DNA from 4 places in the Paenibacillus medicaginis genome. Region 2 is predicted to be linked to each of the others. Evidence: riboswitches for the same ligand, from Rfam matches in the RefSeq annotation. Region 2 holds a riboswitch; each other region holds the start of a gene.
What was found. Region 2 has a riboswitch for cobalamin ahead of ACE5LO_RS06170 (energy-coupling factor ABC transporter permease). Riboswitches for the same ligand answer to the same signal wherever they lie in the genome.
Positions count from the first base shown of each region.

Region 1: linked by a shared signal. The riboswitch ahead of ACE5LO_RS06940 (ABC transporter substrate-binding protein) and the one ahead of ACE5LO_RS06170 (energy-coupling factor ABC transporter permease) in region 2 are both predicted to bind cobalamin.
Region 3: linked by a shared signal. The riboswitch ahead of nikB (nickel ABC transporter permease) and the one ahead of ACE5LO_RS06170 (energy-coupling factor ABC transporter permease) in region 2 are both predicted to bind cobalamin.
Region 4: linked by a shared signal. The riboswitch ahead of ACE5LO_RS09935 (FecCD family ABC transporter permease) and the one ahead of ACE5LO_RS06170 (energy-coupling factor ABC transporter permease) in region 2 are both predicted to bind cobalamin.

Region 1 is NZ_JBHIRY010000005.1:86-7,710, forward strand. It holds partial or broken gene tnpC (IS66 family transposase) at 1-710, shown strand, start outside; cobalamin riboswitch at 1,171-1,386, shown strand; gene ACE5LO_RS06940 (ABC transporter substrate-binding protein) at 1,549-2,541, shown strand; gene ACE5LO_RS06945 (FecCD family ABC transporter permease) at 2,538-3,584, shown strand; gene ACE5LO_RS06950 (ABC transporter ATP-binding protein) at 3,584-4,372, shown strand; gene cobT (nicotinate-nucleotide--dimethylbenzimidazole phosphoribosyltransferase) at 4,425-5,495, shown strand; gene cobU (bifunctional adenosylcobinamide kinase/adenosylcobinamide-phosphate guanylyltransferase) at 5,492-6,043, shown strand; gene cobS (adenosylcobinamide-GDP ribazoletransferase) at 6,040-6,834, shown strand; gene ACE5LO_RS06970 (cobyric acid synthase) at 6,887-7,625, shown strand, end outside.
Region 2 is NZ_JBHIRY010000004.1:132,880-140,504, reverse strand. It holds gene ACE5LO_RS06180 (hypothetical protein) at 1-227, opposite strand, end outside; gene ACE5LO_RS06175 (LOG family protein) at 618-1,199, shown strand; cobalamin riboswitch at 1,280-1,472, shown strand; gene ACE5LO_RS06170 (energy-coupling factor ABC transporter permease) at 1,738-2,508, shown strand; gene ACE5LO_RS06165 (energy-coupling factor ABC transporter substrate-binding protein) at 2,505-2,801, shown strand; gene cbiQ (cobalt ECF transporter T component CbiQ) at 2,785-3,567, shown strand; gene ACE5LO_RS06155 (energy-coupling factor ABC transporter ATP-binding protein) at 3,590-4,429, shown strand; gene cobJ (precorrin-3B C(17)-methyltransferase) at 4,445-6,178, shown strand; gene ACE5LO_RS06145 (sirohydrochlorin chelatase) at 6,229-7,242, shown strand; gene cobK (precorrin-6A reductase) at 7,239-7,625, shown strand, end outside.
Region 3 is NZ_JBHIRY010000015.1:48,031-55,655, forward strand. It holds partial or broken gene ACE5LO_RS15725 (extracellular solute-binding protein) at 1-1,236, opposite strand, end outside; gene ACE5LO_RS15730 (carbohydrate ABC transporter permease) at 1,427-2,320, opposite strand; gene ACE5LO_RS15735 (ABC transporter permease) at 2,363-3,226, opposite strand; gene ACE5LO_RS15740 (AraC family transcriptional regulator) at 3,560-4,462, opposite strand; gene brfA (ribosome rescue factor BrfA) at 4,530-4,745, opposite strand; cobalamin riboswitch at 4,947-5,140, shown strand; gene nikB (nickel ABC transporter permease) at 5,318-6,256, shown strand; gene nikC (nickel transporter permease) at 6,257-7,099, shown strand; gene ACE5LO_RS15760 (ABC transporter substrate-binding protein) at 7,116-7,625, shown strand, end outside.
Region 4 is NZ_JBHIRY010000007.1:137,846-145,470, forward strand. It holds gene aguA (agmatine deiminase) at 1-830, shown strand, start outside; gene ACE5LO_RS09925 (aldehyde dehydrogenase family protein) at 938-2,410, shown strand; gene gabT (4-aminobutyrate--2-oxoglutarate transaminase) at 2,425-3,768, shown strand; cobalamin riboswitch at 3,845-4,047, shown strand; gene ACE5LO_RS09935 (FecCD family ABC transporter permease) at 4,271-5,353, shown strand; gene ACE5LO_RS09940 (ABC transporter ATP-binding protein) at 5,350-6,171, shown strand; gene ACE5LO_RS09945 (ABC transporter substrate-binding protein) at 6,164-7,183, shown strand; gene ACE5LO_RS09950 (LysR family transcriptional regulator) at 7,298-7,625, opposite strand, start outside.

The DNA.
Region 1 (7,625 bases), on a different contig from region 2:
ACGGGAAGACCCAATGGATGCATGTGATCTCGGACGGGCAGCATACGTTGCTTCGCTACCACGCCCAGCGCGGGAGCAAGGCGATGGATGAGCATGGCTTTCTGCCGGACTACACGGGGACGGTGGTCCACGATTGCATGCAAGGGTATTTCAAGGATCACTACACGTTTGGTCACGCGCTTTGCAACGTACATCTGCTGAGGGAATGCAAGGGCATTGCCGAGCACGACGGCCATACTTGGGCCAAGCAGATGGGCGATCTGCTGACCGAAAGCTGGCGGCTCGCGAGTGCATCCAGACAAACGGGAATACCACTGAGCGCAGAGGTCATCCTTGAAATTCAAGCCCGATATGACGCCATTCTGGAAGCCGGTCAGCACGAATGGGCGAAAGACCCTGTAAGAGCAAAGACCGGAACACGCGGCAGAAAGATCAAGAGCAAGGCCGGCAATCTGGGTGAACGACTGTTGCTGCATAAAGCGGCCATCTTGTCGTTTCTTTGGCGACCCGAAGTTCCGTTTGACAACAACCAAGCGGAACGGGATTTGCGTATGGTCAAAGTAAAACAGAAAATCTCCGGAGCGTTTCGCACGATAGAAGGGGCAGACATCTTTGCTCGCCTGCGGAGCATCGTCTCCACATTGCTGAAGCAAGAACTTCCCGTTCTTCCTTCTCTTTCCCACGCACTTCGCGGACAACCCATTCTGTAATAGGCCTATGCAATAGACCTAAGTAGTAACGAAAAAACGTACAAACGAGAGCCTGAGCGAGCCCCCTCCCAGGCTTTTGTATGAAAAAACGTACAAACGAGAACCCGAGCGAGCCTCCTCTCAGGTTTTTGTACGAAAAAACGTACAAACGAGAACCCGAGCGAGCCCCCTCCCAGGTTTTTGTACGAAAAAACGTACAAACGAGAACCCGAGCGAGCCTCCTCTCAGGTTTTTGTACGAAAAAACGTACAAACGAGAGCCTGAGCGAGCCCCCTCCCAGGTTTTTGTACGAAAAAACGTACATATGAGAGCCTGAGCGAGCCCCCTCTAAATGTGGTCTGTCTTCTGTGAATGTACGTCGATAGACGTTTTTCTTAATTTGACGGCAGACTTGCTGGTTGTTCGGGTTGTACAGCTGCCTTTTTTCACCTATAATCACTTTGAAAAGTACGGCTTGATTAAAGTTGACAGCAGACCAGGTCAGAGCGGCGGTGAAAGCTTGAAAACCACGCTGTTCTGTTAAAAGGGAAGCCGGTGCAATTCCGGCACGGTCCCGCCACTGTGAAACGGGGATGGGCGGCGATACGCCACTGTCGCAGGTAATACTGCGGCGGGAAGGCGCCGGCCTCTAGCAATTCCCGTCAGTCAGGAGACCTGCCTGGTCCGCTTAGATCGTCGCTCCTTCGCGGAAAGGATGGCGGGTTCGCGGCAATGAATCCGCGCGGCACGGCACTTGCCTGCTGCGGATGTCGGCTGACGCAGAGCCCGGTCCTCTCATGAGGGCCGGGCTTTCTTTTGCACGGCCGGGACTATACAGAAGAAAAGGGGGGTAAGCACTGTGACTAGATCAATAAAGAGTTGGCTGACCGTGCTGCTGGCGCTTATGCTGACTGCAGCACTGGCTGCATGTGGCAATACAGGGGCAGGCAATGAGGCTGCAGGCGGCAGCGGAGCTTCTCCGCAGCAGACGGCGCCGACGGAAGAGGCGGGTGCTACGGTTTATCCGCTGACCGTCAAGGATGCGACCGGACAGGAGTTTACTTTTGAGAAAGCTCCGGAGAAGGTGATTTCCGTATCCCCGGCCGAGACGGAGGCGCTGTTCGCTCTTGGTTTGGACAAGGAGATCGTAGGTGTATCGGATTATGATGATTACCCGGAAGCGGCCACATCCAAGCCGAAGATGGGCGGCATTACAAAGCCGAATGAAGAGGCCATTATCGCTGCCCAGCCTGACATTGTTTTTACAGGCATATCGATGAGCGAAGAGGCCGTCAACAAACTGCGCGAGTTGGGTATTACCATCTTCAAGACCGATCCGAAGACGGTAGAGGACGTTATGAACAACATCACCCTGTATGGCAAAGTAATGGATCGCCAGCAGGAGGCCAAGGCTGTAACCGATAAAATGAAGGCCGATATCGCTGAGGTGCAGGAGGGCGTTAAAAATATCGGCGAGGACCAGAGACTGCGGGTTTATGTTGAATTTTCACCAGGCTGGACGGTCGGCAAGGGAGAATTTATGGACGAATTGATTACCCTGGCAGGCGGAGAGAACATCGCTTCCGACACGGAAGGCTGGAATCAGATCAGCGAGGAAAAGGTCATCGCGGCCAACCCGGATGTCATCCTGTATAGCAAAAGTGTGGTGGATGAGAATGGGCAGAGTCTGGAGCAGATCATCAAAGGACGTGGCGGCTGGAGCCACATCAACGCAATCCGCAACAACCGCGTGTTCGGTCTGGATGATAACCTGCTCAGCCGTCCGGGACCACGTGTGACGGAAGGGCTCAAGGAAGTGGCCAAGGCCATCTATCCGGAAATCTTTAAATGAACCGTAAGCTTGTTGCGTACGGCCTGGCCGGATTCGTTCTGCTGATCCTGACCGTGCTGATCTGCCTGGGCATCGGCGCCGTGCGGCTTCCTGTCCAGCAGATCGCTGGCATTCTGATGCACCACCTGCCGTGGGCCGGGATGTATATTACGCCGTTCTGGGATGCTCCGACCGAGCAAATTATTGTTAACGTGCGCCTGCCGCGCGTTCTGCTCGGCATGCTGACTGGTGCGGCGCTTGCGCTTGCAGGCGCGGCCTTCCAGGGCGTGCTGCGCAACCCGCTGGCCGATCCCTTTACCCTTGGAGTATCGTCGGGCGCGTCGGCCGGAGCGGCATTTTTGATTTACTGGGGACTTCAGTATTCGTTTTTCGGCCTGTGGACCCTGCCAATGGTGGCCTTCACCACAGGAATTCTTACTTTATATTTTGTGATCCTGCTGGCAGGGGAAGACGGAAAAATCCCCACTCAAAGCCTGATCCTGTCCGGTGTGGTCATGCAGTTCTTTCTGGGGGCGGTCGTCTCTTTGCTGACGGTCATGTCCAAGGAGACCGTCAATGAAATCCTGTATTGGACGATGGGCAGCCTCAGCCTGAAGGGCTGGGCATATCCGGGCATTATTCTTCCTTACGTCATGCTCGGGCTGGTGTTCCTGTGCAGTAAAGCCCGTGTATTGAACATGCTGGCGTTGGGAGAAAGGCAGGCAGCGTATATGGGCGTAAATGTGGACAGAACGAAGCTGTGGGTGCTGATTGCGGCGACTTTACTGACGGCGGCATCGGTATCCGTCTGCGGAGTGATCGGCTTTGTGGGGCTCGTTGTGCCGCATATGATCCGTCTGCTGACCGGACCGGACTACCGGCTGATCATTCCGCTGTCCACGCTGGGAGGTGCTATCTTCATGGTATGGGCGGATACGGCCGCACGCACGCTGCTGGCACCGATGGAGATCCCGCTCGGGGTCGTTACAGCATTTGTGGGAGCTCCGTTCTTCGCTTACCTGCTGCAGCGCAACAAGAAGCAGCGGAAAGGAGAGCTATCGTGATGAGCACACAGTTCAGGGCAGCCAGCGTGTCAGGGATGTATAAAACCTTTGGCCGGGTGCAGGCGTTATCCGATATCAACTGGGGCGCTGCCGCCGGAGAGTGGTGGGGGATCGTCGGCCCGAACGGGAGCGGCAAATCGACCCTGATCCGGCTGCTGTCCGGGGTGGACAGGCCTGATGCTGGAATCGTTCACATTCAGGGCCGGGACGCGGCTGCCTACAGACGCAAGGAACTCTCACGTATCGTCGCCGTGCTGCAGCAGGAGGGGGTGCCTCCGGTCGGGTATTCGGTCAGGGATGTCGTGGAAATGGGCAGATACCCTCATCTGGATTGGGCCGGGAAGGATGCAGACGCGGATATCGTTGAACGTGTGCTGGATCAGCTCGGGCTTGCGCCTCTGGCTGAGCGGAAACTGGACGAGCTGAGCGGAGGCCAGCGGCAGCGGGTTGCGCTCGCCAAGGTGATGGCCCAGGACCCGCAGATTCTGCTGCTGGATGAACCTACGACCTATCTCGATCTGCATTATCAGCTCCAGTTCATGGAGCTGCTGGCCGAGTGGCGGGCAAAGGCGGGCATTACCATCATTGCCGTCCTGCATGATCTGAATCTGGCGGCTCAATTTTGTGATTTTTTGCTGGTGCTGAAAAACGGCCGCATTGAGGGAGCGGGAACGGCTGCGGACATGCTCACAGAGGACAATATCTGTCGCTGGTTCGGTGTGAACAGCTATGTCATGCCCCACCCCGACAGCGCGATTCCGCAGCTCATGCTGAAACGAAGGGAATAGGGACCCAGAGACGCCCCTGTTCTTAAATACATGAAGGTTAGGAAGTGGAAGGATGAATGAAGCTCTGAAGCGGCTTGTCCAAAGCATAGCTTTGCCTGATGAGGAAGCCATGCGGCTGGCCGCAGCACATTTGGACCAATTGACCAAACCGCCGGGCAGCCTCGGGAAGCTGGAAAGCCTGGTTATTCGGACAGCCGGCATCATCGGCCAGCCAAAGCCGGATTTGGCCCGGAAGGCCGTGGTAGTTATGGCTGCGGACCACGGGGTGTGTGAGGAAGGTGTCAGCGCCTATCCTGCCGAGGTGACCCCCCAGATGCTGCTGAATATGCTGGCAGGCGGTGCAGCTGTTAATGTGTTCGCCCGCCAGGCGGGGGCTGAAGTGATTTGTGTTGATATGGGCGTAAATGCGGATATTAGCCATCCGGCTCTGCTGAACCGCAAGTTCAGAAAAGGCACGGCCAACATGGCCAAGGGTCCGGCTATGACGCGTGAGGAGGCGGAGCAGGCGATTCTGGTGGGAGCGGCTGTGGCTGAAGAGGCCTGCGAGCGGGGGATACAGCTTTTCGTCACCGGTGAGCTGGGCATCGGAAATACGACGGCCAGCGCGGCTGTGACCAGTGCATTTACTGGACTGGAGCCTTCACTTCTGACAGGACGGGGGACAGGAGTGGACAATGAGGGCCTGAGCCGTAAAACGGGGGCTGTGCAGCAGGCGCTATCCGTTAATCAGCCTGACAGAGAGGACGCCATCGACGTGCTGGCAAAGGTGGGCGGACTGGAGATTGCGGGCATGGCGGGCCTTATTCTCGGTGCAGCGGCCCGGAACTGTCCCGTCGTCCTGGACGGATTCATCTCCGGCGCGGCAGCGCTGGCAGCTAGCCGCTTGTGTCCGGCCAGCCTGGATTATATGCTGGCATCACATGTCTCTGATGAGAAAGGGCATGCTGTGCTGCTTGAAGTGCTTGGTCTGGAGCCGATGCTCCGGCTGGACATGCGGCTTGGGGAGGGTACGGGCGGCGTTCTGGCCCTGCCACTGATTGATTCGGCCTGTGCGGTGATGCGGGAGATGGCGACATTCGCCAGTGCGGGCGTTTCCGACGGAACGGGAGTGCCGGAAGCATGAAGTCGCTGATCACAGGCGGCGCGCGCAGCGGCAAAAGCGGATTTGCCGAGCGGCTCTGCATGTCACGCGCTGAAGCGGCTGTGTACGTGGCAACGGCGCAAGCCTTCGACGATGAGATGAAGGAGCGGATCGCTCTTCACCGCAGCCAGCGTGCCGAAGCCACCTATCCATGGCGGACGCTGGAGGAGCCGCTGGAGCTTCCCGCCCTGCTGGGCAGGCTTGGGAGCAGCGGCGAGCCGCCTGCGGTGCTGGTGGACTGCCTTACCTTGTGGCTGTCCAACGTCCTGCTCGCCGCCGGAGACGAAGGGGGGGCTTCTGCGCGTGAAGCGGTCGAACGTCTTACAGAGGCGGTGGCGTCCTACCCCGGCGAGCTGATTCTTGTGACCAACGAGGTTGGCAGCGGCATCGTGCCCGAGTATCCGCTGGGGCGGCTGTACCGGGATCTGAGCGGGATCATGAATCAGCGGATTGCGGGAGTGTGCGGGGAAGTATTTCTCGTCACCGCAGGTGTCGCCGTTGAATTAAAGCGGCTGGAGTACCGGTTGTGAAGCGGGGACTTGAGGCAGCGGCAGCGGCGTTCCAGTTCCTGTCACGCTTCCCGGTCAAATCCGGAGGCGACTTCTCGCCTGAACTGCTGCAGCGAAGCACTGTCTATTACCCGCTTGTCGGCCTCGCCATCGCTGCGGTAGTCTGGCCGGCTGCTTATCTGTCGGCTCTCCTGCTGCCGCCATTCCCGGCAGCCGTCCTGGTCCTGATGCTGTGGGTATGGCTGACCGGGGGGCTGCATCTTGACGGGTGGATGGATTCGGCTGACGCGCTCCTGAGCTACCGTTCCCGTGAACGAATGCTGGAGATTATGAAGGACAGCAGAGTGGGAGCGATGGGTGTGATCGCCTGCGTCCTGCTTCTGCTGCTGAAGGTTTCCCTTATTTATACGGTAATTGATGAAAAACTCTGGTCCACCGCCTTGCTGCTGCCACTGCTCTGGAGCCGCTGGTTCATGGTGGCTGCCCTGTCCAGGTGGCCCAAAGCGCGTCAAGGGGAGGGCCTGGCCGGGCAGTTTCAAACGCTCAAGGGACGTGAGGCAGGTCTTGCTGCCCTCTTAGCCGCCATGCTGAGCGTGCTGCTTGCGCTTCTGAACCCGGTTGTCCTCATGTCTCCGTTCATAGCTGCCTTCCTGGTGGTACCGGTACTGTCGTGGATCATTGGCAAATGGACAGCACAACGAATCAGCCGGCGGCTGGGCGGATTAACGGGCGACGTCTATGGCGCGCTGAATGAGCTGCTGGAGGCTCTGCTGCTGCTTGCGGTGGTACTGCTGCACAGGCTGCTACTCTAAAGGCCACAGCTTAAGTTCCGATTTGGATTTATGATAGAGGAGGGGACCTGTAATGACCGAAAAGAAAACGGCAGGGCAGCAGACTGCCGCTGTCCTGATGCTGCAGGGCACTGCCTCGGATGTTGGCAAAAGTGTAGTCACTGCGGCTCTATGCCGGATTTTCAGGCAGGATGGATACCGGCCCGCCCCGTTTAAATCACAAAATATGGCGCTCAATTCCTATGTCACGGCTGATGGCAAGGAGATCGGGCGCGCGCAGGGGGTTCAGGCGGAAGCCAGCGGCATCGAAGCAACCACTGACATGAATCCAATCCTGATCAAACCGGTCAGGGATATGCATTCGCAAATTGTGGTGCACGGGGTGCCTTATGCCCATATGAGTGCGGCCGATTACCGGAATCATTTTCTGCCGGAGGCCAAGCAGACCGTGATGGAGGCGCTGGACCGGCTGCGCAGCCAATACGATATCGTAGTGATGGAAGGCGCGGGCAGCCCGGCCGAAATCAATCTGAAGCAGCGGGATATCGTCAACATGAATCTGGCCGGTTGGGCCGACGCCCCTGTGCTGCTGGTGGCCGATATTGACCGGGGCGGGGTCTTCGCTTCGCTTGTGGGAACCATAGAGCTGTTGGAGCCGCATGAGGTGAAGCGAATCAAAGGTTTTATCATTAACAAATTCAGAGGTGATTTGTCGCTGCTGCAGCCCGGGCTGGACTGGCTGGAGGAGCGGACGGGCATCCCGGTGCTCGGCGTCCTGCCTTACATCCCGGACATCAAGATCGAGGCGGAGG
Region 2 (7,625 bases):
GATGATCCAGTGTGGCGCACAGGGTTAATCAATTGTACGTCCATAGGGAAATAAACATCTCCCTGACTTTCGACAATTCGCATGTAACCAGCGTCAGTCTTCACAGTTTCATTTGCTGAAAGTGAATCCACAGCTTGATTTGCTGGAAGTGAACCTTGCGCAAAAGCAGCGGGGCTCAGTGACAGAAGCAATGATGCAGCTAATCCAAAAGTCATAACTTTTTTCATTCCATATACCTCCTAAAATTTAACTACATAGAGAATTATAATCAATCTAGTCCATATGTCTATAGTTACTAAGACCTATAATTTGCGTTGTTATGAGAAATAATGAAGAAAAAAACAAAAATATTTTGTCGAAATGGTCACAAATTGAATAGTTTGCATGGATCAGGGAAAAATATTAAGTTTTAAGTAATTATCCTATAAGTCAAAAAAATATAGTTCCTCTGATCTTCAAAGAGTCAAAGCAGAGTTTGGAAAAGTGTTAAAATAAGGCATCGGGTTACTGCTCTCCTTTTCACAGGCCGCAAGTTCTATTATGATACAACGAGAAAGTTGAAATTAGATAACTAATGGATGCCGTTGCTGAATATGGATAGAGAGAGGTGTTGAATCATGAGGTCGATTTGTGTGTTTGCAGGCTCTAACGATGGAGTGGCTTCGGAGTACAAGGAGCAGGCAGCCCGGCTCGGGGAGCATATCGCCCGCAACGGGCTGCGTCTGATCTATGGGGGTTCAAGCTTTGGACTTATGGGCACGGCTGCCAATGCCGCGCTTGCCAAGGGCGGACAGGTGACCGGCATTATGCCCACGGCATTGTTCCGGCGGGAAATTGTGCATGAGGGGCTGACGGAGTTTATTGAGGTCAGGGACATGCATGAACGTAAGGCCACAATGCACCAAATGGCCGACGGTTTTATTGCGCTTCCGGGCGGAATCGGCACCTTTGAAGAGCTGTTTGAGGTGCTGTGCTGGGCGCAAATCGGCCTGCACAGCAAACCTGTCGGACTTTTAAATGTAAACGGCTACTACAACCCGCTAATGGAATTAATCCGCCACAGCGTGCAGGAGGGATTTGCGGGTCGAACGCATCTGGATTTGATCATCCTTGAGGAGGATGCCGGAGCGCTGGTCGAGAGAATGTGCTCCCCTAACGGGCTGCTGCTTCAGCAGACCGGCGACGCGGAAACCGTTTGATGAGGCTGAATCGAACCTGCATCTCATGTTTTTCGTGCTTGCGCTTTCCGCGAAGGCAGGGTTATGATGGACTCACAATCGAATAAGCGACCAGGCAGGGTGCCTTTGCCAAGGGGCAAAGGGTAACAGGGAATCGGGTGCAAATCCCGAGCGGTCCCGCCACTGTAATGGGGAGGTTTTTTTTCTTTAATATGTCACTCGAATCAGACCCGGGGAAGACGAAGAAGACTGATGATCCAAAGCCAGGAGACCTACCTTGCCTATATGCACCGTAATCCTTCGCGGAAAGGAGTGGTGTACGAATCGGTGGACGAGCCTGCGCGGGGCTCCCGATGTTCCGGAACATTTTTCATCCATGGATGAAGAGGAGGATGTGAAGCTTTCATCTTCTTGTTGACCGGGGATATCGGGCAAGCTATGCGTAAAGGAGCCTTGTTTAAGGTTGCCTGGCTGACGGTGACTGAATTGCGTACATGCAAGCCCCATCCTCTAAGGATGGGGCTTTTTTGAGCCTGTGAATATGAAAGGGGTGGATAAGTTGTTTAAACGGGGTAGAGGCATTGGGTTGGGGCTGTTGATTACCGCATTTACGCTGTATTTTCTGGCGGTGAGCCCGCAAGAGGTCTATGCCATGCATATCATGGAGGGATTTTTGCCCATCGGTTGGGCGTTGTTTTGGTGGATTCTATTTCTTCCTTTCTTCGCTTTTGGTGTCCGCAGTGTAACTCGACTGACGAAAGAAGCCCCTGAGCTGAAGCTGATGCTTGGATTGGCGGGGGCGTTTACATTTGTACTGTCTGCCCTGAAGCTGCCTTCCGTGACGGGCAGCAGCTCTCATCCAACCGGAACGGGACTGGGCGCAGTGCTGCTCGGGCCCCTGCCCATGAGCGTGATTGGCTCCATTGTGCTGTTGTTCCAGGCGGTGCTGCTGGCGCACGGCGGGATTACAACGCTGGGGGCGAATGCGTTCTCCATGGCCGTGGCCGGCCCATTCGCCGGTTATGCAGCGTACAGGCTGCTTATGAACACAACCCGCAAGGAATGGTTGGCCGTTTTCGCCGCTGCGGCTATAGCCGACATGACGACTTACCTGGTTACTTCCGTGCAGCTTTCCCTTGCCTTTCCTTCCGTACACGGCGGAGTATGGGCATCGTTCCTGAAATTTGGCGGCATTTTTGCCGTGACGCAGCTGCCGCTTGCGCTCAGCGAGGGATTGCTGACGGTTATGCTGTGGAAATGGCTTAAAGCATATAGTCCGAACGAATTGTCCGTGCTCAGGCGCGGCATGAAGGAGGCTAAGCCGTCATGAAGACAAGAACGATAACAGGCTTGGTTCTGTTGACCGTCATCCTGCTGGCCGCCCTGCCGCTGCTGCTGGTGAGTGGCGACTTCGGAGGCGCGGACGGTGCCGCCGAGGAGGCGATTACCCAGATCAATCCCCACTATACTCCATGGTTTCAGCCGCTGCTGGAGCCGCCGCCAGAAACGGAAAGCATGCTGTTTGCTCTGCAGGCTGCGTTGGGTGCGGGACTGATCGGTTATATCATCGGTCTGTTCAAAGGGAGAAAGGACGCCAGCCGGACAGATGCTCAGAAGGATTGATTCCCTGTCTTATCAAGGAAAGCTCAGCAGCTGTTCACCGCTTTGGAAAAGCGGCTTTGCAGCGGTGATGTTTGTAATGGCTTATATCGGACATCCTCCTGTGCAGTTGGCCGTATGGATTTGGCTCGTCCTATGGACGGTAGGGTATGGCGGGGTTCCATGGAAGCCGTATGCTTCCTTGATGGCCGCCTCACTGCTCTTCTATATACTGAGTCTGCCTGCGCTGTTAATTGAGGTTGCTCCAGGCCCTGCACAGGGAATGGTGCTGCTGGGTTGGGGAACTCATGTGCTTCTGGTCACGCCCGAAGCGGCAGAGCGGGCGGAAGAGCTTTTGCTGCGGGTAGGGGTGTGCCTGTCCTGCTTTCTGTTTCTGATTCTCACGACTCCATTTACAGGTCTGCTGAAGGTGATGGAAAAGCTGCGGCTTCCGGCCGTGGTCATAGAATTGACGATGATTATGTACAGATTTCTGTTCCTGCTGGGGGATACGGCCGCAAGCATGATGCTGGCGCGCAGGCTCCGCGGGGGCGGCAGGGGTTTCCGGGCTGCTGTTGCGGATACCGCCGCCCTGGCGGGCAGATTGTTTGCGAAGACGATGGAGAGGTACCGCGGAGCTATTGTCGGATACACCGTGCGCGGTTATGAGGGCACGATCCGTATGGGACCGGATGCCTCGTTGCCAATGCCTGTGCGCTACAGAGTGGAAGGGTGGGTCGGTACAGCGCTGCTGGCCGTTGCCGAGCTGTGCATTCGCTTATTGAACTGAATTGAATGACAGGAAGGTGAATATGGTGGAACTGGTGCTGGAATGGCAGGATGTAAGATACATCTATCCTGATGCCAAAGGTGCCGCGCTGGCCGGCATGTCGCTGCGGATTCCACGGGGGATGAAGACAGCGGTGCTTGGGCATAACGGGGCAGGCAAATCCACGCTGTTCCTGCACGCGGTTGGCATTCTCAGGCCGCAGGGCGGAAGGGTGCTGCACGGTGGCATGGCTTTGGATTATGGGCGCAAAGGGCTCAAGGAGCTGCGCCGGGCCGTCGGTCTGGTGCTGCAGGACCCGGAGCAGCAGCTCATTCTGAACACGCCTCGGGAGGACGTTGCCTTTGGACTGCGCAGCGCCGGCATAGATGAAGAGACGATCCGGCAGCGTACGGAGCGGGCGCTTGAACGGCTTGGCTTGCTGGAGCTGGCCGACCGGCCCATACATCATCTGAGCCTGGGGCAGAAGAAGCGAACGGCGCTCGCAGGGGTGTTCGCCACCCAGCCTGAAGTGATTTTGCTGGATGAACCGGCCTCCTATCTGGACCCTGTTTCGGAGAGACTCCTGCTGCACAGCATCGATGAAATCCACCGCACCGGGGTGACGGTCGTCATGGCTACCCATGATATGGATACGGCCTATAGCTGGGCGGACTGGATCGTGGTGCTCGACCGGGGAACCTGCCGTATGGAAGGCCCGCCGGATCAGGTTTTTGCCAATAAGGAGCTTATGGAACAGCTTGGATTGGAAATTCCCGTGATTGTCGATCTGTGGGAGAGCCTGCCTGCCGCACTGCGGGAAGGCAGGCCCGTTCCGCGCAGTACGGAACAGTTTAAAGTCTATCTGGCGAACAATTTTGTGTAATGGAGGAGGATTCATATGAACAAGCTTGGCAAGCTGCTGGTGATCGGCTTCGGACCAGGGGATATGGAGCATATTACGAAGCGAGCGCTGGACGCGCTCGCCGAGAGTGAAGTCATTATCGGGTACAACACCTATGTGGACCTGATTCGTCCGCTGCTGAACGGACAGGAGATCGTCCGCACCGGGATGACGGAAGAAGTGAGCCGCGCCCAGGAAGCTGTGCGGCAGGCGGAGGCCGGACGAAAGGTGGCGGTAATCTCCAGCGGAGATGCCGGCGTCTATGGCATGGCGGGATTGATCTATGAGGTGCTGATGGAGAAAGGCTGGCGGCGGAGCGACGGGGTCGAGGTTGAGGTCGTCCCGGGCATATCCGCCATTCAATCCTGTGCCTCGCTGCTGGGGGCGCCGGTCATGCATGATGCGTGCACGATCAGCCTCAGCGATCACCTTACACCATGGGAGACGATCATCCGGCGTGTGGAAGCGGCAGCGTCTGCAGATTTCGTGATTGCTCTGTACAATCCGCGCAGCGGCCGCCGTACGCGGCAGATTGTGGAGACGCAGGCAGTCCTGCTGCGCTACCGTGATCCCAAGACACCGGTCGGACTTGTCAAAAGTGCCTACCGGGACCGCCAGCAGGTCATCGTGACTACGCTGGAAGACATGCTGAATCACGACATCGGTATGCTGACGACCGTCATTATCGGCAATTCATCCACGATGGTCTATGACGGTCTGATCGTTACGCCGCGCGGCTATCAGCGCAAGTATACGCTTGATGCGGCGGAGCAGCCGCTCAAGCCGCACGAGCGGCTGCGGCCGGAAGCCGAGCCGTGGTCGCTCGGCGCGGCCGGGAACGGCGGCGGCGGCGCGTCAGCCGCCGCCCCTGTGGCAGCACGGCAGAGCATCGCCGTGCTGGAGAGGCCGGAGCAGCCGCGCGCGACCGCAGCGGCTGCACCCGGCCCAGCCGAGCTGGCCGCCGAGGCGCTCGGCCGTCTGGCCGCCGGCGGGCGGCTGCCGGAGGCAGCAGCCGTCCGCTGGAGCGGCCAGGCGCCGCCGGTGCCCGTGGCGGCGGCGGGAACAGCGCCCGGCTATGGCAAGCCGGCGCTGTTCGAGATCGGCGTTGCCCCGGGGGTGGGCAACAAGAAGTTCAGCGCCCGCCAGATGGCGCTGCTCGCCGAAGCCGCAGGTGATGAGGGTGAACTGGAGTATACGACAGATCACCAGATTATCCTGCGCGTCCCGTGCGCCGACCCTGATGAACTGGTCGCGCGCCTGGCCGAGGCGAAGCTGATCATTATGCCGGTCGGCGACGTGATCAAGGTGAAAGCATGCGATTTCTGCAACCTGGAAAAGGACGATGCCGTGCCGGTAGCCGAGCGGCTGCAGGATGTTATTGGCGGCCTGTCCGCTCCAAAGGAAACCAGCATCGCGGTGAATGGCTGTGCGATGGCCTGCTACGGCGCCGTGCTCGAAGATATCGGCATCGTATACCGCAAGGGCGGTTACGACCTGTTCCTTGGCGGTAAAAAGTTCGGCCGGAATGCGCATCCGGCACAGCCTGTCGCGGAGGGTATTCCGGCCGATCAAATTGCGGACATCGTAGAGGGCATCGTGTCAGAGTTCAAGGAGAAAGGACATCCGAACGAGCGCTTCCACAAGTTTTTCAAGCGAGTGGGCGTTGTGGGCGGGTTCCGTCATGAAGATGCCCCTGTTACTGTAGAGGTCAATCCGGTTTGCGGCGATTAAAGATAAAAAATAGAGGCCCAAGTTTTAGCAATACGAAGGGAGAGAATGTAATGAATGCAATACTGCTGGTCGGACATGGAAGCCGGGACCCGGAGGGGAACCAGGAGCTGCTGGAGTTCGCGAAAACGGTGGCGTCCAAGTCACCGGATACGCTGGTGGAGACCTGTTTTCTGGAGCTGACGGGGCCGACGATTGGCGAGGGCATCGCAGCCTGCGCGGCACGGGGGGCAAGCCGGGTCGTGATCGTGCCGATTATTTTATTTGCAGCCGGTCATGCCAAGATCGACATTCCGATGGCTATTGATCGGGCGAAGGCTAAATACCCCGAAATCGAGTTTGTGTACGGACGTCCTATCGGGGTGCACGAGAAAATTATAGAAATTTTGCAGAGCAGGCTTGCTGAAGCGCAGCCCGTGGCCGCAGTGGCGGGAATGGGGCGTGGCCCGGCTTTGGAGGCCGAGGTGACGGATCAGGATACAGCGGTGCTTGTGTTGGGCCGGGGCAGCAGTGATCCGGACGCAAACAGTGATTTCTTCAAGATGACGCGGATGCTGTGGGAAAAGCTGCCCTACACCTGGGTAGAGAACTGTTTTATCGGTGTAACGCAACCGTCCTATCCGGAGGGGCTTGAGCGCTGTCTGCGCCTGGGCGCTAAAAAAATTATCGTGCTTCCTTATTTTCTTTTTACAGGCGTGCTGATCAAAAAAATCAACGATATGACCCTGGAATTCGCCGAGGCTCATCCGGAGGTGCAGGTGGAAATTGGCGGATACTTCGGCTTCCATCCGCGGCTGGTGGAGCTGGTGCTGGAGCGCGTAGAGGAGGGCCTGCACGGGCGGGTGTTTGCCAACTGCGACAACTGCCAGTACCGGCTGGCAGCGCAGGAGCACCATCATCACCACCACGATCACGACCATGGACACGATCATCACCATGACCACCACGATCACGACCACGACCATGGACATGATCATCACCATGACCACCATGACCATCATCACGACCATCACCATGATCATGAGCACTCGCATAACACCGTAGATAAAAAGGTGAACGGCTTATGATCTTCATGCTGTGTGGAACGAGCGATGCGCGGGAGCTGGCGTTGCAAATTCAGAGCAGCGGCTACCGTGTACTTACCTCTGTCGTGACAGAGAGCGCGGCAGCCAGCCTGCGCGCAGCCGGGCTGGAGGCCCGAACCGGACGTTTGACCGCTGCCGATATGACAGCGCTGATTAAGGAAATGGGGGTGCGGGCGATCGTTGATGCCAGCCACCCTTTTGCCGAGGAGGCGCATGCGAACGCCATGGCGGCCGCAAGGGAGTGCGAGCTTCCCTATATCCGTTTTGAACGGGCGGGACTCGCTTACGACGACCACCCGCTGCTGCATGTGGCTGCTTCCTATGAAGAGGCGGCTGACACCGCCCGTTCCCTGAAAGGCTCCATC
Region 3 (7,625 bases), on a different contig from region 2:
CCATCTTGCTGTCTTGTACTTCAGCAGCCGTTCATACCCGGCCTGCTGCGCGTCCGCTTCCGCCTGATCCAGCATGGCAAGCACCTCGTCTTCAGATTTGGCGGTCATGACGGAAGCGGCAAAGGCTTTATCATAAATATCCAGCACGCTTTGTGCCACAATGCCCTCGTCTGAATCCCCGGCAGGATCAAGGTTCGTGAATTCCGTCGTATTGTACTGCGTTTTCCATGTTATCTCTGACTGCCAGCGCGACTCCCAGTTTTGCTTTTCAGGCGGCAGTGTCTTTTCGAACTTCATCTTTGAATTATCTACATACACCGTATTGCCGACCCACTGGAGATTCACGGTTGAGTTCATGAACTCGTCACGGGCCTTGGTATCATTAACGTATTTCTCTGTAAACAGCGGAGCTTCGTCCTCGTCGGCACCGTCCCAGAACGTGCCCTCAGGTCCCCACATGATGACCCGCTGCCCTTCAGGTCCTGTCATCCAGTCCAGGAAGGCGAAGATGGCTTCCGGATTTTGCGCCGATTGGGTAATGACGCTTACGTTCCAGCCCTGCTGCTTATAATCTCCAGGGAAAATATTATTCTTATCAAGGCCCTGCTTGCGGATCGGCCAGATCATGAAATAACCTGCCTCCGGGTCTTCGGCTGACAGTATCGCATTTCCGATCGCACCATACTCGGTCGGACTGGATGCGGCATATACGGCAACCTGGCCGTTGCGGATCTTTTGCTCAATCTGCTCTGGTTTCTGGGTAAAGGCATCCTGGGTGATCAATCCTTCCCGGTACAGCTTATTCGCCAGCTGCAGGCCTTCACGGTAAGCCGGGTCTTTAAAAATGGATGTTAACTGATCCCCGTTTGGCACGGCCTTCATGCTGTTAAACAAATACGGGCGTTTTTCGGCAAAGGCGGTGGTGAGGATATCCACTCCATTCGCCTTTTCACCCACTTCAAACGGAATGACATCAGGGTATTTTGCCTTCACCATTTTCAGATAGGCATAAAAATCATCCGTCGTTTCCAGCGAAGGTGAACCCAGCTCGTTATAAATCTTCTTGTTCACCACATAACCCGCGTTGCCGTTCGGCTGTGTCGTATACCAGTTCGGGAACTGATACAGCTTGCCATCCGGGGAACGCAGCATATCCAATGTAGATTCTCCTGCCCATTTCTGCAGATTGGGATATTTATCGAGATAGTCATCAAACGGAACCAGCATGCCAGCCTCACCGGTTCACCTTCAGCAGTTGCGGGACCTTCTTCGCCGCCACCTGAACCCGAGCATCCGGTCAAAGCGAGCATAGCGACAAGCAGGACTGACAGAGAAGACAGAAACGTGTTCTTTTTCCAACCATCCATGGTACCTTCCCCCTTGTATGCACTTGCGGTGAACAAATAAAGCGTGGTCAATCGACCGGCTACTCCTTCAACGATCCGATCATGACCCCTTTAACGAAATATTTCTGCACAAACGGATACACAAGCAGGATCGGTACGGTCGCCACCATCATCGTAGCCATGGAGAGCGACTTGGTGGTTACACTCTTCATCTGGTTCAAATGGCTTGCCGCCGCAGAATCCATTTGGGACATCTGCTCTTTCATGATGTTGGAATTGAGGATCTGCTGCAGCTTGGTTTGAATGGGCAGCAGGTCCAGATTGGTGATATAGATGCTGGGGGCGAACCAGTCATTCCAATGATAGACTGCAGTAAACAGGGACAGGGTCGCCAGCACCGGCCCCGACAGCGGCAGGATGATGCGGAAAAATACCCCCCAGTGCGAACAGCCGTCGATCCGCGCCGATTCATCAAGACCGTCAGGCATGCCCATAAAAAATGCCCGGAAAATAATCATGTTCCACACGCTGATAATACCGGGAATAATCATGACCCAGAACGTATCGATAAGATGAAGCTCACGGATAAGCAGATAAGTCGGAATCAATCCCCCGCTAAAGTACATGGTGATGACACAGAGGATCATATAAAACTTGCGCCCCATCAACTCCCGCTTGGTCATGCCGTAGGCAAAGACGGCTGTCGCAACAATGGACAAAATCGTGCCAGTCACTGTCCGCAGCACCGATACGATAAACCCGTCGATCAGCCGCTTATCTTTGAACACGACCGCGTAGTTCTCCAGCGTAAAGGCTCTGGGCCAGAAGGTAACGCCTCCCCGCAGCGTATCGTTCCCGTCATTAAACGAAATGACCGCCGCGTTCCAGAACGGATAAAAGGCAGCGAAGCCGAGCAATGTCAGCAAAACATAGATGATAAACGTCAGCACCTTGTCTCCCAGGGTCAGCTTCATGCATCTCCTCCTTTCTGCCGAATCTCCCGGACCACGTCCGGTTTACCACAGGCTATTGCCGGATTTGCGGGCAGCATAATTGGCGGCTGCCAACAGCCCGACACTGATCAGCGCCTTGAATAATCCGACAGCGGTGGCATACGAATAACGCGAATTCTGTATCCCCACCCGATACACGTAGGTATCGATCACATCCCCTACGTCCCGCAGCACCGGATTTGCGCCGAGCAGCAGGATATCGTCAAAGCCCGCATTCAACAGATTGCCGATGGCGAGTATCATAAACACGATAATAACCGGCATAATGGAGGGAATCGTGATCGAAAAGATTTGCCGCAGACGGCTTGCCCCATCCATCGCTGCGGCTTCATACAGCTGCGGATTAACACCCGCAATGGCCGCCAGATAGACGATGGAGGCGAAGCCAATCTCCTTCCAGACGCCGGTGGTCACCAGGATGGTCCAGAAGTATTCGGGCAACGACAGGAAATTGATGGGTGCTTCGATCAGGTTCAATTTCATCAGCGCAATGTTGAGGCTGCCGTTATCTGTAGACAGCAAGGATACGACAAAGCCGGAGACGATGACCCAGGACAGAAAATGGGGAAGATAGCTGATCGTCTGAATCGTCCTTTTGAATACCCTGTTGCGGATCTCGTTCAGCATCAGCGCGAGAATAATGGGCGCAGGGAAACCGACCAGCAGCTTCAGCAGGCTGATGACAACAGTGTTCCTTATGATCTTCCAAAACTCGGGTGCATGGAAGAACATTTCGAAATGCTTGAAGCCTACCCATGGACTTGCCAGAAAGCCTTTGAACATGTTGTAATCCTGAAAGGCCATCAGCACCCCATACATCGGGACGTAGCTGAACACGATAATGAAAAGCAGCGCAGGCACAACCATCAGCTGAATTTCCCACTGCCGGGCAAATCTGACCAGCCGTCCCGGCTTTCGATAGGCTTCGCTGTCCGGGTTGGCCGCCAATTGCCGCTCCGTACGAACGCCGCTCTGCAGAAACGTCCCCCCCTTTAACAGGAACTCTGCGGCTTCTGTTTGTCAGAACCGCGTCAATCAACCTGTCTTTCCTTCTTATTTTACAAGGCGAAAACAATACATTTCTTCTGTTAAACGTCTGTAAAGTTACGTTATCTTACTGGATTTTTAATTATATTGACCCAATGAGGGAGAATCCTATCTTTCGGTGTCAACTGTGAGTGATATTTTATTAGGAAATGGCTATTTTTGAAGCGTGGGGGTATGATGCTGCCGCATTCTGGCATGCTTCGGGGATTGGCCGATGTGCTTTTTGAACAAATGATTGAAATTGGACAGGCTGCGGAAGCCGCATTCCATGGCAACATCCATGATCTTCATCTGCGTCTGCTCCAGCAGCATCAGCGCATGCTCCAAACGCAGCTGAATCAGGTATTCCAGGGGAGAAGTGCCAACAGCCCGGCGAAAAATATCGCTGAACCTGGACGGACTGAGGTAGACAATGGCAGCAAGCTCCTCCAGGGTCCATGGGTGGGAAAGCTTTTCTTCCATGGCGTGGATGACCTGACGCATTTTTTCAAGCTGAAGCGAGCTGACGTTCGCACTGCTGCACTGTCTGGCGTCTTCCAGACGGAAATAACGGTTCACACAGGAAAGAAAGCGCAGCAAGTGGGCATACACCAGGGAAATATACGATGGACGGGCTTGCTCATGCTCCTGCTGCATCTCCAGCAAAAGCGTACGCAGCTCCCCGATATGCGGCGAAGTGCGGTCAAGCAGGTTGGTGAAATGGCTGCCCATATCCTTGTAAGGGGAAAGAATCTCCGGATCATAACGCAGGCTGCTGACAAACCAGGACATATCAAATTCAATGACCATGATGACAAGGTCCTTCACTTCATACGCGCAGTGCAGATCATTCGAATTAATCAACAGAATGTCTCCCTGCTGGAATTCAAACCTTTTACCGTTAATGATGTAGTATCCGGAGCCGGACTTAATATAATTGATCTCCAGCACATCATGCCAGTGCAGCTTCTGGTATGGGGAGCTGACGCCGATGGTGTCTGCAATGTAAATCGGGTATTTTTTGTCCAGGTTCACTTTCTCTCTGGGAATGATCTCTCCGGTGCGGGCTAATGTCATGACGGCTCACTCCTGTACGGTATGGATTATACATAGGATACCATCTTTCCGCCCTGCTGTAGGAGAGCTACGCCAAATTTTCCCCAAAACGAAAAAAAGCGCCATCGTCTCCGATCCGCTTTTTATGCTTGATTTTATGCAGTTTTTCCAGCTTGGTGGGGGTAGTTCGTACGTGCTGCGACAGAGCGCCGTACTGGTCATTCGTTTTCCGATTGTCCGCAAAGCTGCGCTTTCCCGCTCGCTCTGCTTGGGTTATGGCCTTTTGAGTCTTGGTGCGGGCCATGATCATTCACTCTCCTTAAAAGAAATAGCTTACATATATACTATACGTAGTCATAGATGTTCATGCAACGTAAAAAGTCCAATGGAACAGCACAGTCTTGAAGCTGGCCGACTGCAAAGTAAAAGAAGCAGAAAAGCTTTGCCCATTTCAGGCCCGCCCGTTATACTGAAATGAGGCTGCTTTACACTTGTAAAACATATCAACTGCATACATGGAACTGGGTGCTCCATCTACAAGGATGGCTGCTTAATAGGGAAGTCCGGTGTAATACCGGCGCGGTCCCGCCACTGTAACAGAGGAGTCGCAGCAAGTGCCACTGGGTTTATAACCCGGGAAGGCCGCTGCAAGGATGATGATTCTGGAGCCAGGAGACCTGCCCGTTCGACAACACAGCAATGCCTACGGAAGATAGGAAGGTGTTACAGGAGTCCGATTTTCATTGAAAATCAGTCTATTTGGAGCGACTTTTTTTCCGTTTCTACACGGGAGAAGTCGCTCTTTTTGCTTGTGTATTTTTCAACATGCTGTTACGCAGCAGTATTTACTACCCTCAGGAAAGGACGGCGAATGGCGTGAGCCGATATATTGTCCACAGATTGCTTCAGCTGGCCGCCGTGCTGCTGGGCATTTCGTTCCTGACCTTCCTGCTCACCTACCTGTCGCCAGGTGATCCTGCACGATTGATGCTGATGTCTACAGGAGTTACTCCCTCAGAGGAACTGGTCGCACAGGTGCGGACGGAGCTGGGGCTGGACGAGCCTTTCCTTGTGCGGTATGGCTCATGGGTCCTGCGTGCGCTGACCGGTGATTTTGGCATGTCCTATAAATACGGATATCCGGTGACAGAGGTCCTGCTGTCCAGAATGCCTGCTACGCTGGAACTGGCCGGTGCCGCTCTGCTGCTGGTGGTGCTGATCTCCTTTCCGCTAGGGATGACAGCTGCAATGCAACCGAATCGTGCAAAGGACTATTTTATCCGTGTGTTTTCCTTTGCAGGGCTTTCCATGCCGAGCTTCTGGCTAGGGCTGTTGCTAATGCTGCTCTTCGCAGTCAAGCTGCAGCTGCTGCCGGTCATGGGACGTTCAGGAGTCCGCAGCCTGATCCTCCCAGCCTGTACGCTGGCTGTGCCGTTGATTGCACAGTATAGCAGGCAGATTCGCACGGTGCTGCTGGAGGAAATGTCCCAGGATTATGTGATCGGGGCTAAGGCGCGCGGTGTGCGGGAGGGCACGATCATGCTGCGGTATGTTCTGCCGAATGCACTGCTGCCGCTAATGACTTTGCTCGGGATGTCTGCAGGCACTTTACTTGGCGGCGCAGCGATCATAGAGAGTGTGTTCGGCTGGCCGGGTGTGGGTCAGTTAGCGCTGGAGGCGATCATCGCACGTGACTATCCGCTGATTCAGGGCTATGTCATCTGGATGGCCGTCATCTATGTATCTATTAATTTGGTCGTGGATGTATGGACACATCTCCGGGACCCGCGGCTCAGACTTGGAGAGGACGTATAAATGAGAATGCTGATACAGCAACTGGCACAGTTATGGATACAGCAGCGGCTATTCTCCATCTGGTTAGGACTGGCCGGACTATGGCTGGTGCTGGCCATAGTCGCACCTTTACTGGCTCCCCATGATCCCTTTGCAACAGACTTCACGAAGGTGCTGCATCCTCCGGACAGGCAGTACCCCTTGGGAACGGATCAACTGGGACGCTGTGTGCTGTCACGGGTGCTGTACGGGGCAAGGACCTCCTTGCTCATGACCTTCATTTTGGTTGCGGTTGTGGCTGCGATTGGCGTGACGGTTGGTGCTCTGGCAGGTTATGCGGGCAAATGGGTGAATAGCGTGCTTATGCGGCTCGCGGACACACTGATGGCATTTCCGGGAATTATTTTTGCCATTGCGGTTGCGGGTATGCTTGGTCCCGGTCTGATTCATACCGTAGTGGCACTCTCCGTCGTGTGGTGGGCTAAATATGCCCGTATGGTGCGCAGTCTGGTCATTCAGCAGAAGCAGAAGGAATACATCACTGCCGCTGCGCTCGGCGGGGCACGGCCTGTCCGTATTCTGATGCGCTATATTCTGCCCAATGTGCTGCCACCGCTAATCGTCATGGCGATGATGGATATCGGCGGCATGTTATTGTCCATCTCGGGCTTGTCCTTTCTCGGACTCGGCGCACAGCCGCCGGAGCCGGAGTGGGGAGCACTGTTGAACGAAGGACGAAGATATATGCAGACCGCACCCTGGCTGCTGATTTATCCGGGTCTTGCTATTTTTTGCACGGTCATGATCTTTAATCTGCTGGGGGACAGCCTGCGTGACGTGCTTGATCCCAGACATAAGCGCTAGCATGAGGAGAGATATAATGAATAGGCGGAACAAAGCTTTTTACACGAATCGATTTGGAAGTATGTCTGTATGGGTGTTGATGGTGGTGCTGCTGTCTGCATGTGGAGGGGGAACGGCGGGCAATTCCGGCTCTGGCGGTGCAGAGAGTACACAAGCTGCTGGAGCTGCGGGGTCTGCGGCAACAGGAAATGAGGCAACTGCAGGCACGCACCTGAATGTGGCATTGTTCTGGCTGGGGACAAATCTTGATCCGGCAGAGGAATGGAACGGCTGGACGCTGACACGCGCGGCCATCGGTGAGACGCTTATCCAGTTCAATGAGAAGATGCAGATGGTTCCCAAGCTGGCAGATCGCTGGGAGCGTCAGGATGATAAGACCTGGCTATTCCATATCCGTGAAGGGGTGACCTTCCATAACGGAAAGCCGGTGACAGCGGAGGCGGTGCAGAAATCGCTTGAACGCTCTCTTTCTCTGAACCCGCGCGGCAAGTCCACGCTCCCGATCGCTTCGATGAGCTCCGAAGGA
Region 4 (7,625 bases), on a different contig from region 2:
GGATGCGGGATATCGGCCCGACCTTTGTCAAGAACGACCAAGGTGAAGTCCGGGGGATTGACTGGGGCTTTAATGCGTGGGGCGGACTGCAGGGCGGACTGTATTTTCCATGGGATAAAGACCTGCTGGTCAAGCAGAAGGTGCTGGAGATGGAATACAAGGACCGCTATGATGCCCAGCATTTCATTCTCGAAGGAGGCTCCATTCATGTGGATGGGGAAGGCACGCTGCTGACGACGGAGCAGTGCCTGCTGAATCCGAACCGGAATCCGGGCTTATCCAAAAATGACATCGAGGAGTTGCTGAAGGAATACCTGAATGTTGATACGATGATCTGGATCAAGGAAGGCATGCGCTTTGACGAAACAGACGGCCATATTGATGAAGTGGCCGCCTTTGTCCGGCCCGGCGTTGTGGCGATGAGCTGGACGGATGACCCGGATGATCCGCAGTATGATGCTTTGCAGGCGGCATACCAAACACTGAGCGCAGCCGTCGATGCACGCGGCAGGAAGCTGGAAATCCACCGGATTCCGATTCCGTCACCGCTGACGATTACGGAGGAGGAGGCGCGACGGATCGACAGAGCGCGGCGCAGCTACAGCCGGGCGACGGGAACGTGCTTTGCTGTTACTTATGTCAATTTTTATATTTGTAATGGAGGCGTGATCATCCCGGCTTTTGGCGACCCGCGCGATCAGGATGCCCTTAAACAAATTAGCGCATTGTTCCCGGACAGAAAGGTGGTCCAGGTGAACACGCACGAAATTGCGCTTGGCGGCGGCAACATTCACTGCATTACGCAGCAGCAGCCCGCTGGCGGACATTAACATGATCTGCAGCAACCCGCTGCTAATCGTTGATAATACCTTATTTGCAGTCCGTTAATTCGTTATTTGGAGGCTTGACCGTTTCACATTTCTTGGGGGCAGGAGGAATGTTCATGTTACGGATGTATATCGGCGGACAGTGGGTGGAAGCCGTATCAGGGGAAACGAGGAAAATTGTCAATCCGGCGAATGGGGAAACCATCGCGCAGGCGGCAGAAGGCGGTATCGCGGATGCGCGGAGGGCGATTGCCGAAGCGCGCAGCGCGTTTGACGAAGGCGGCTGGCCTGAGACGCCGGCAGTGGAGCGGGCGCGGCTGCTGTTCAGGCTGGCGGATTTGCTGGAGGCGGAGAAGGAGGAGTTCGCACGGCTGGAGACGCTGGACAGCGGGAAACCGCTGCGGGAAGCGGAGGGGGATGTGCACGACACCATCGCCTGCTTCCGCTATTACGCCGGACTGGCAACGAAACCGCACGGGCAAACCTATGAAGTGGCCGACCCGATGCAGGCCATCGTCGTGCGCGAGCCGATCGGCGTGTGCGGCCAGATTGTGCCGTGGAATTATCCGTTGCTGATGGCCGCCTGGAAGCTGGCCCCTGCGCTCGCGGCAGGCAATACGGTTGTGTTCAAGCCGTCGGAGCTTACGCCGGTAACTGCCGTCAAGCTGTTCGAGCTCATTGAGCGCACCGGTTTTCCGGCCGGAGTGGCCAATCTTGTGCTCGGAGCAGGCTCTACGGTCGGCCATGAGCTGGCGGTAAGCGGGGATGTGGACAAAATCGCCTTTACCGGCGGTACGGCCACGGGGCGCAGCATTATGCAGGCTGCTGCCGGCAATATGAAGAAAATATCGCTGGAGCTTGGCGGCAAATCACCGAATATCGTATTTGCTGATGCCGATTTCGAAACAGCGGTGGAGTATGCCATGTTCGCCATCTTCGCTGGCCAGGGGCAAATTTGCGCGGCCGGTTCGCGCCTGCTGCTGGAAGAAAGCATTTACGAGCGCTTCTTGGCCCGGCTTGTGGAGCGGACGAAGCGCATCGTCGTTGGCAGCGGCCTCGACGAAGGCACAGAGATGGGACCGCTCGTATCGGAGGCGCATTTGCAAAAAGTGCTCAGCTATATTGAACTGGGCAAAGAAGAAGGCGCAACGCTGGTATGCGGTGGGGAAAGGCTGACGGATGGCGAGTATGCCAGGGGCTACTTTCTGCAGCCGACCATTTTTACGGATACGAATCCGGATATGCGCATTGTACGCGAGGAGATTTTCGGCCCGGTGCTCGTCGTGCAGACGTTCAAGGATGAAGCGGAAGCGGTCCGCCTGGCGAACGACACAGTATATGGACTCGCCGGCGCGGTGTTCACGAATAACGGAGCAAGGGCGCAGCGGGTCGTTCGGAAGCTGCGGGCAGGCATCACGTGGATTAATACGTTTCATCCTACCTACAATGAAGCCCCCTGGGGCGGATACAAGCAGAGCGGCATCGGCAGAGAGCTGGGAACCTTCGGCTATGAGGCCTATACGGAGGTTAAGCAAATCAACACCAATCTGCAGGTTGAGCCCTTAGGCTGGTACCGCAATTAAGGAGAGCGATGAGGTTGGGGAAAGAGCGCAAGTATGCCAGGATTGAGGGTCCGCTTCCCGGGCCGAAGACGGCTGAGCTACTCCGCAGAAGAGAAGCGGCCGTAGCGGGCGGTGTCGGCAATAACTTTCCGCTGTTTGTGGAGAAGGCCAGCGGTGCACTGCTGACGGATGTGGACGGCAACGTGTTTCTCGATTTCGCCGGTGCGATTGGCACGATGAATGCCGGCCATTGCCCGCCGGCGGTCGTGCAGGCCGTGCAGCGGCAGGCGGAGCGGTTTCTGCATACATGCTTTCATGTCGGCATGTATGAGCCATATGTTGAGCTGGCCGAGAAGCTGGCGACGCTTGCGCCGGGCTCCTTTGCCAAAAAAGCGGTGCTGCTGAACAGCGGGGCCGAAGCGGTGGAAAACGCCGTGAAAATCGCCCGCAAATATACGGGAAAGCCCGGGATCGTCTCCTTTACACGCGGCTTTCATGGCCGTACGCTGCTGGGCATGAGCTTGACCAGCAAGGTGCGGCCGTATAAATTTCAGATGGGCCCGTTCGCTCCGGCTACGTACAAAGCCCCTTATCCTTACCCGTACTATCGTCCGGAGACCATGAGCGAGGAGGATTATGCGCGTTTCTGTCTCGACCAGTTTGCGGACTTTCTGCTGACTGAGGCTGCGCCTGAGGAACTGGCGGCGGTCATTATGGAACCGGTTCAGGGAGAAGGGGGCTTTATTGTACCGCCGAAGCTTTTTGTCCAGGGCGTGTATGAACTGTGCAGGCAGCATGGCATTCTCTTCATTGCGGATGAAATCCAGACCGGTTTTGGCCGCACGGGTGCGATGTTTGCCAGCACGCATTTTGGCATCGAGCCTGATCTGATCACTTTGTCCAAATCGCTCGCTGCGGGCTTGCCAATCAGCGCAGTTGTCGGAAGGGCGGATATCATGGATGCGCCCAATCCTGGTGAAATCGGGGGGACTTACGGTGGCAGCCCGTTGGGATGCGTGGCTGCTCTTGCCGTTATTGACCAGATGGAACGGGAAAACCTTTGCGAACGGGCCGGGCAGATCGGACTGCGGATCAGGGAACATTTTGACAAGCTGCAGAAACAGTACCCCATCCTCGGTGATGTCCGTGGCCTCGGAGCGATGTGCGCCGTTGAATTTACGGATCCATCCAGTGGCAAGCCTGCCGCAGCGTTTGCGGCCAACCTGGTCCGCTCGTTTTATAACAAAGGTGTTATTTTGCTGACCGCCGGCGTTCACGGCAATGTGATCCGCTTCCTGACCCCGCTGGTCATTACCGACGAGCAGCTGGAGGAAGGCCTTGACATTATAAGTGAATCGCTTGCGGAAAGGTATGCTTGACCCTTTTGGCGTTGTTTAAAGAAATGGACATCCACATCTGTTCATGCTAACATTGTATTGTTTTTATCTCATATTTTAATATTTTAAAAGAGCAGGTGACGAGGTGTGTGAAAACGCAGCCCCGTCTTAAAAGGGAAGCCGGTGCAAATCCGGCACGGTCCCGCCACTGTATGCGAGGAGCCTGTCTGCAAGTTCATGGTCACTGTCGTTATTCGATGGGAAGACCGCAGACGGCGACGATCCGCAAGTCAGGAGACCTGCCTGCTTCTTGGATTGTCACGAACCTACGCGGATAGGGGGTGGCCGGCACGGTTCACGATGATGTCGTCGGGCTTTTCTTACTGCTGCTTTCATTTCCTGGCAAGGTGATGAAACTGGCAGGCTGGAAACGGCCCTGCGCGTTTCACTGATCCAGTACAGGCACTCTCATAAACTTGAGGGTGCTTTTTTGCTGTGCATTCTTATAATCTCCTTTTTAGCACAAAGGAAGGAAAGGAGTTCAATGAACGAACAACAAAATGGAGGACTCAGGGCTGAACCGGCATGGTTTGTGGTTCATTTGTTCGTATGGACGGTTGTTCTTACCGCTTCCATTACCATCGCTGTCATGCTTGGCCCCGTACAGATTCATCCTGTACAGGTGTGGAACATCGCCTTTTCCCATCTACCTCTCCTGGATAGCTGGATGGATGGATCGTGGACGAAAGCGCAGGAGCATATTGTGTGGAATATCCGGTTCCCCCGAGTTTTGCTGGGAGCTGTCATCGGAGCGGGTCTGGCTGTCACAGGAGCGGCTATTCAAGCACTGACACGAAACTCGCTGGCTGATCCCTACATCCTGGGTGTTTCTTCGGGGGCGTCCACAGCGGCGGTGCTTGTGATTATTTTCGGCGCCTTCCGCTTTCTCGGGACATACACGCTACCCCTTTCCGCATTTATTGGTTCATTACTTGCAATGGTGCTCGTGTTCGTCCTTGCCAAAGTCGGTGGAGAGATTTCAACGACGAGGTTGCTGCTGTCCGGTATTGTCACTTCCATGATGCTGTCAGCTGCCACTAACTTTATCGTCACGTTGGCCCCCCATGCGGATGGCATCCGCTCCGCAATGTATTGGATGATGGGCAGTCTGACCGGTGCGAAATGGGAGCATCTGACCGCTCCTGCCCTTATCATTGCTCTGGGGGCTGCAGTGCTGCTGTCCCTGCATCGTTCGCTGAATTCCCTGCTTATGGGGGAGGAGGCGGCAGTGACCCTGGGTGTCAACATTGCCGCGTTCCGTATTTTACTTGTCGTTATTGCGGCTCTGATGACAGGCACGATTGTCTCTGTAAGCGGTTCTATCGGCTTCGTTGGGTTGATGATTCCACACATCGCCAGGATGATGACCGGTTCCGATCATCGCCGGGTACTGCCGTTAAGCATGCTGCTTGGTGCGATATTTATGATCTGGGCTGATGTGGCCGCACGGCTCGTGCTGGCACCGGAGGAGCTGCCGATTGGCATCGTCACAGCCTTATGCGGGGGGCCGTTCTTCATCTGGCTGCTGCGCAGAAGTACATACTCATTTGGAGGGAACGGTAAATGAATGTGTCGGTTGAAGGAGTCTCCTACAGTGTGCAGGACAAGCGGTTGATTGATTCAATTCTGCTGCATGTGCGGAAGGGCGAGCTTGTCGGGCTGATCGGGCCAAACGGCAGCGGGAAATCCACTCTTCTGAAAAATATTTACCGTGTCCTGCAGCCTGATTCCGGCCGGATTTCGATTGACGGACAGAACCTGCATTCCATATCGCATCGAGAGACAGCCCGGCAGATCGCTGTAGTGAGCCAGGAAGCGCCGGTCGCCTTCGATTTCTTCGTCAAGGACATGGTCATGATGGGACGTAATCCTCATAAAAAGTGGTATCAGCCGGATAGCGGGGAGGATTTGAGGCTGGTGGAGCAGGCGCTGGAACGTGTCGGAATGCTGCAGGACGCGGGCCGCAGCTTCTCAACTCTGTCAGGTGGAGAAAAGCAGCGTGTTCTTATCGCGCGGGCGCTTGCCCAGCAGGCCAAATTTCTCATCCTGGACGAGCCTACCAATCATCTGGATATCAAGCATCAGCTGCAAATCATGGATCTGGTAAAAGGGCTCAACATTACTTCATTGGCGGCGCTGCATGATCTGAACATCGCAGCCTGCTACTGTGACCGCCTGGTTGTCATGAAGGATGGCAAAGTGATTGTAACCGGGCCACCGGAGGAAATCCTCAAGCCCGAGCTGCTGTTTACCATTTTTGAAGTGGCGACTGAGGTGGTCAGGCATCCGATTACAGGCAAACCGTCAATAACATTTCTGCCAGAGATGAGCGGAATGGAAAATATCAGTCCAAAGGATTGGACAAGCGGAGGAAGTCATGATTAAGTTAAAAAGATTATTCAGTCTGTGCATGGCTGGCACAGCATTGATTTGCCTGCTGTCTGCATGCGGCAGCGCTTCTCAGGGAACGGCAGCCATCTCACCAGCCAATGAACCATCAGACCGACAGAGCTCGGAGAAAGCGCCGGTTGTCATCGAAAATATGGGGGAAAAGCTTGTGTTCACTGAGCCTCCGCAGCGTGCCGTTGCGCTGAATCAGCATGCCACTGAGGTCATGCTGGCGCTTGGCCTGGAGGATTCCATGGTGGGGACGGCTTATTTGGATGATCAAATCCTCCCGGAGTACAAAGAACAATATGACAAAATTCCTTTGTTATCGGAACAGTATCCATCCCAGGAAGTATTTTTTGCGGCGAATCCGGATTTCGCCTACGCGGGCTGGAAAAGCGCTTTTACCGAAAAAACGCTTGGTTCCAGGGCTGAACTCGCCGGGCAAGGCGTGCAAACCTATGTTCAGGAATCTTCAAACAAGGCCGGGCCGTCACTGGACGATGTGTATCAGGACATCCTGAATATCGGCCGGATTTTTCAAGTCGAAGCGAGGGCCCAGGCTCTTGTGAATGATATGAAACAGGAGGTCGGGCAAATTCAGGACAGCATCGGTACGGTCAGCGAACCCGTTAAAGTATTTGTCTATGACAGTGGCGATGATACCGCGTTTACGGCCGCCAACACCTACTTGACGAGCTTGATCAACATGGCAGGCGGAAAAAACATTTTTGATGATATCGATAAAAGCTGGGCCACAGTCAGCTGGGAGGAGGTTGTGAACCGCAACCCGGATGTCATTGTCATCGTCGATTATGGGGACACAAGCGTGGAACAGAAGAAAGCTCTGCTGCTGAACAATGCTGCATTAGTGGATGTTACCGCCATCAAGAACAAGCGTTTTGTTGTGATGCCTCTTTCGGCGGCGGCAGAAGGGGTACGCGCACCGATGGCGTTAAGGACGCTTGCCAATGGATTTTATCCTGATAAAGCAGCAGATATGAAATAGTTGTTTGTTTTTCAAAATCAAAAGAAGCCTTTCCTGGAATTGAAGCGATGAGCAGCAGTTCCGGAGGAGGGCTTCTTTTACGTAATTTTAACAAGCGGGGAATTATGTAAATACTTAATCATTCACTGTAAGTAATGTAATCAGGTGGTTCATTGGCGCCGTAATATGTTTGTTTTTGGACAAAAGGATTTGCGAATAAAACGGCAGGATAGCTCCCCGCGTAATAGAAAAGCCGGACAGGGCATGCTGAAGAAGCTGCTGCTCAACGGCAATTCTGGGAATCATCGCGATTCCCATACCATAGATGACACATTGCTTGATCCCCTCAATACTTCCCATTTCAGACACGGTTTCATAAGTCACGCCATGATCGTTCATGGATTGCTCCAGCGCTTCCCGGTATTTGCACCCTTTCTCTGTAAAAATAAATGAGCTGTTGTGC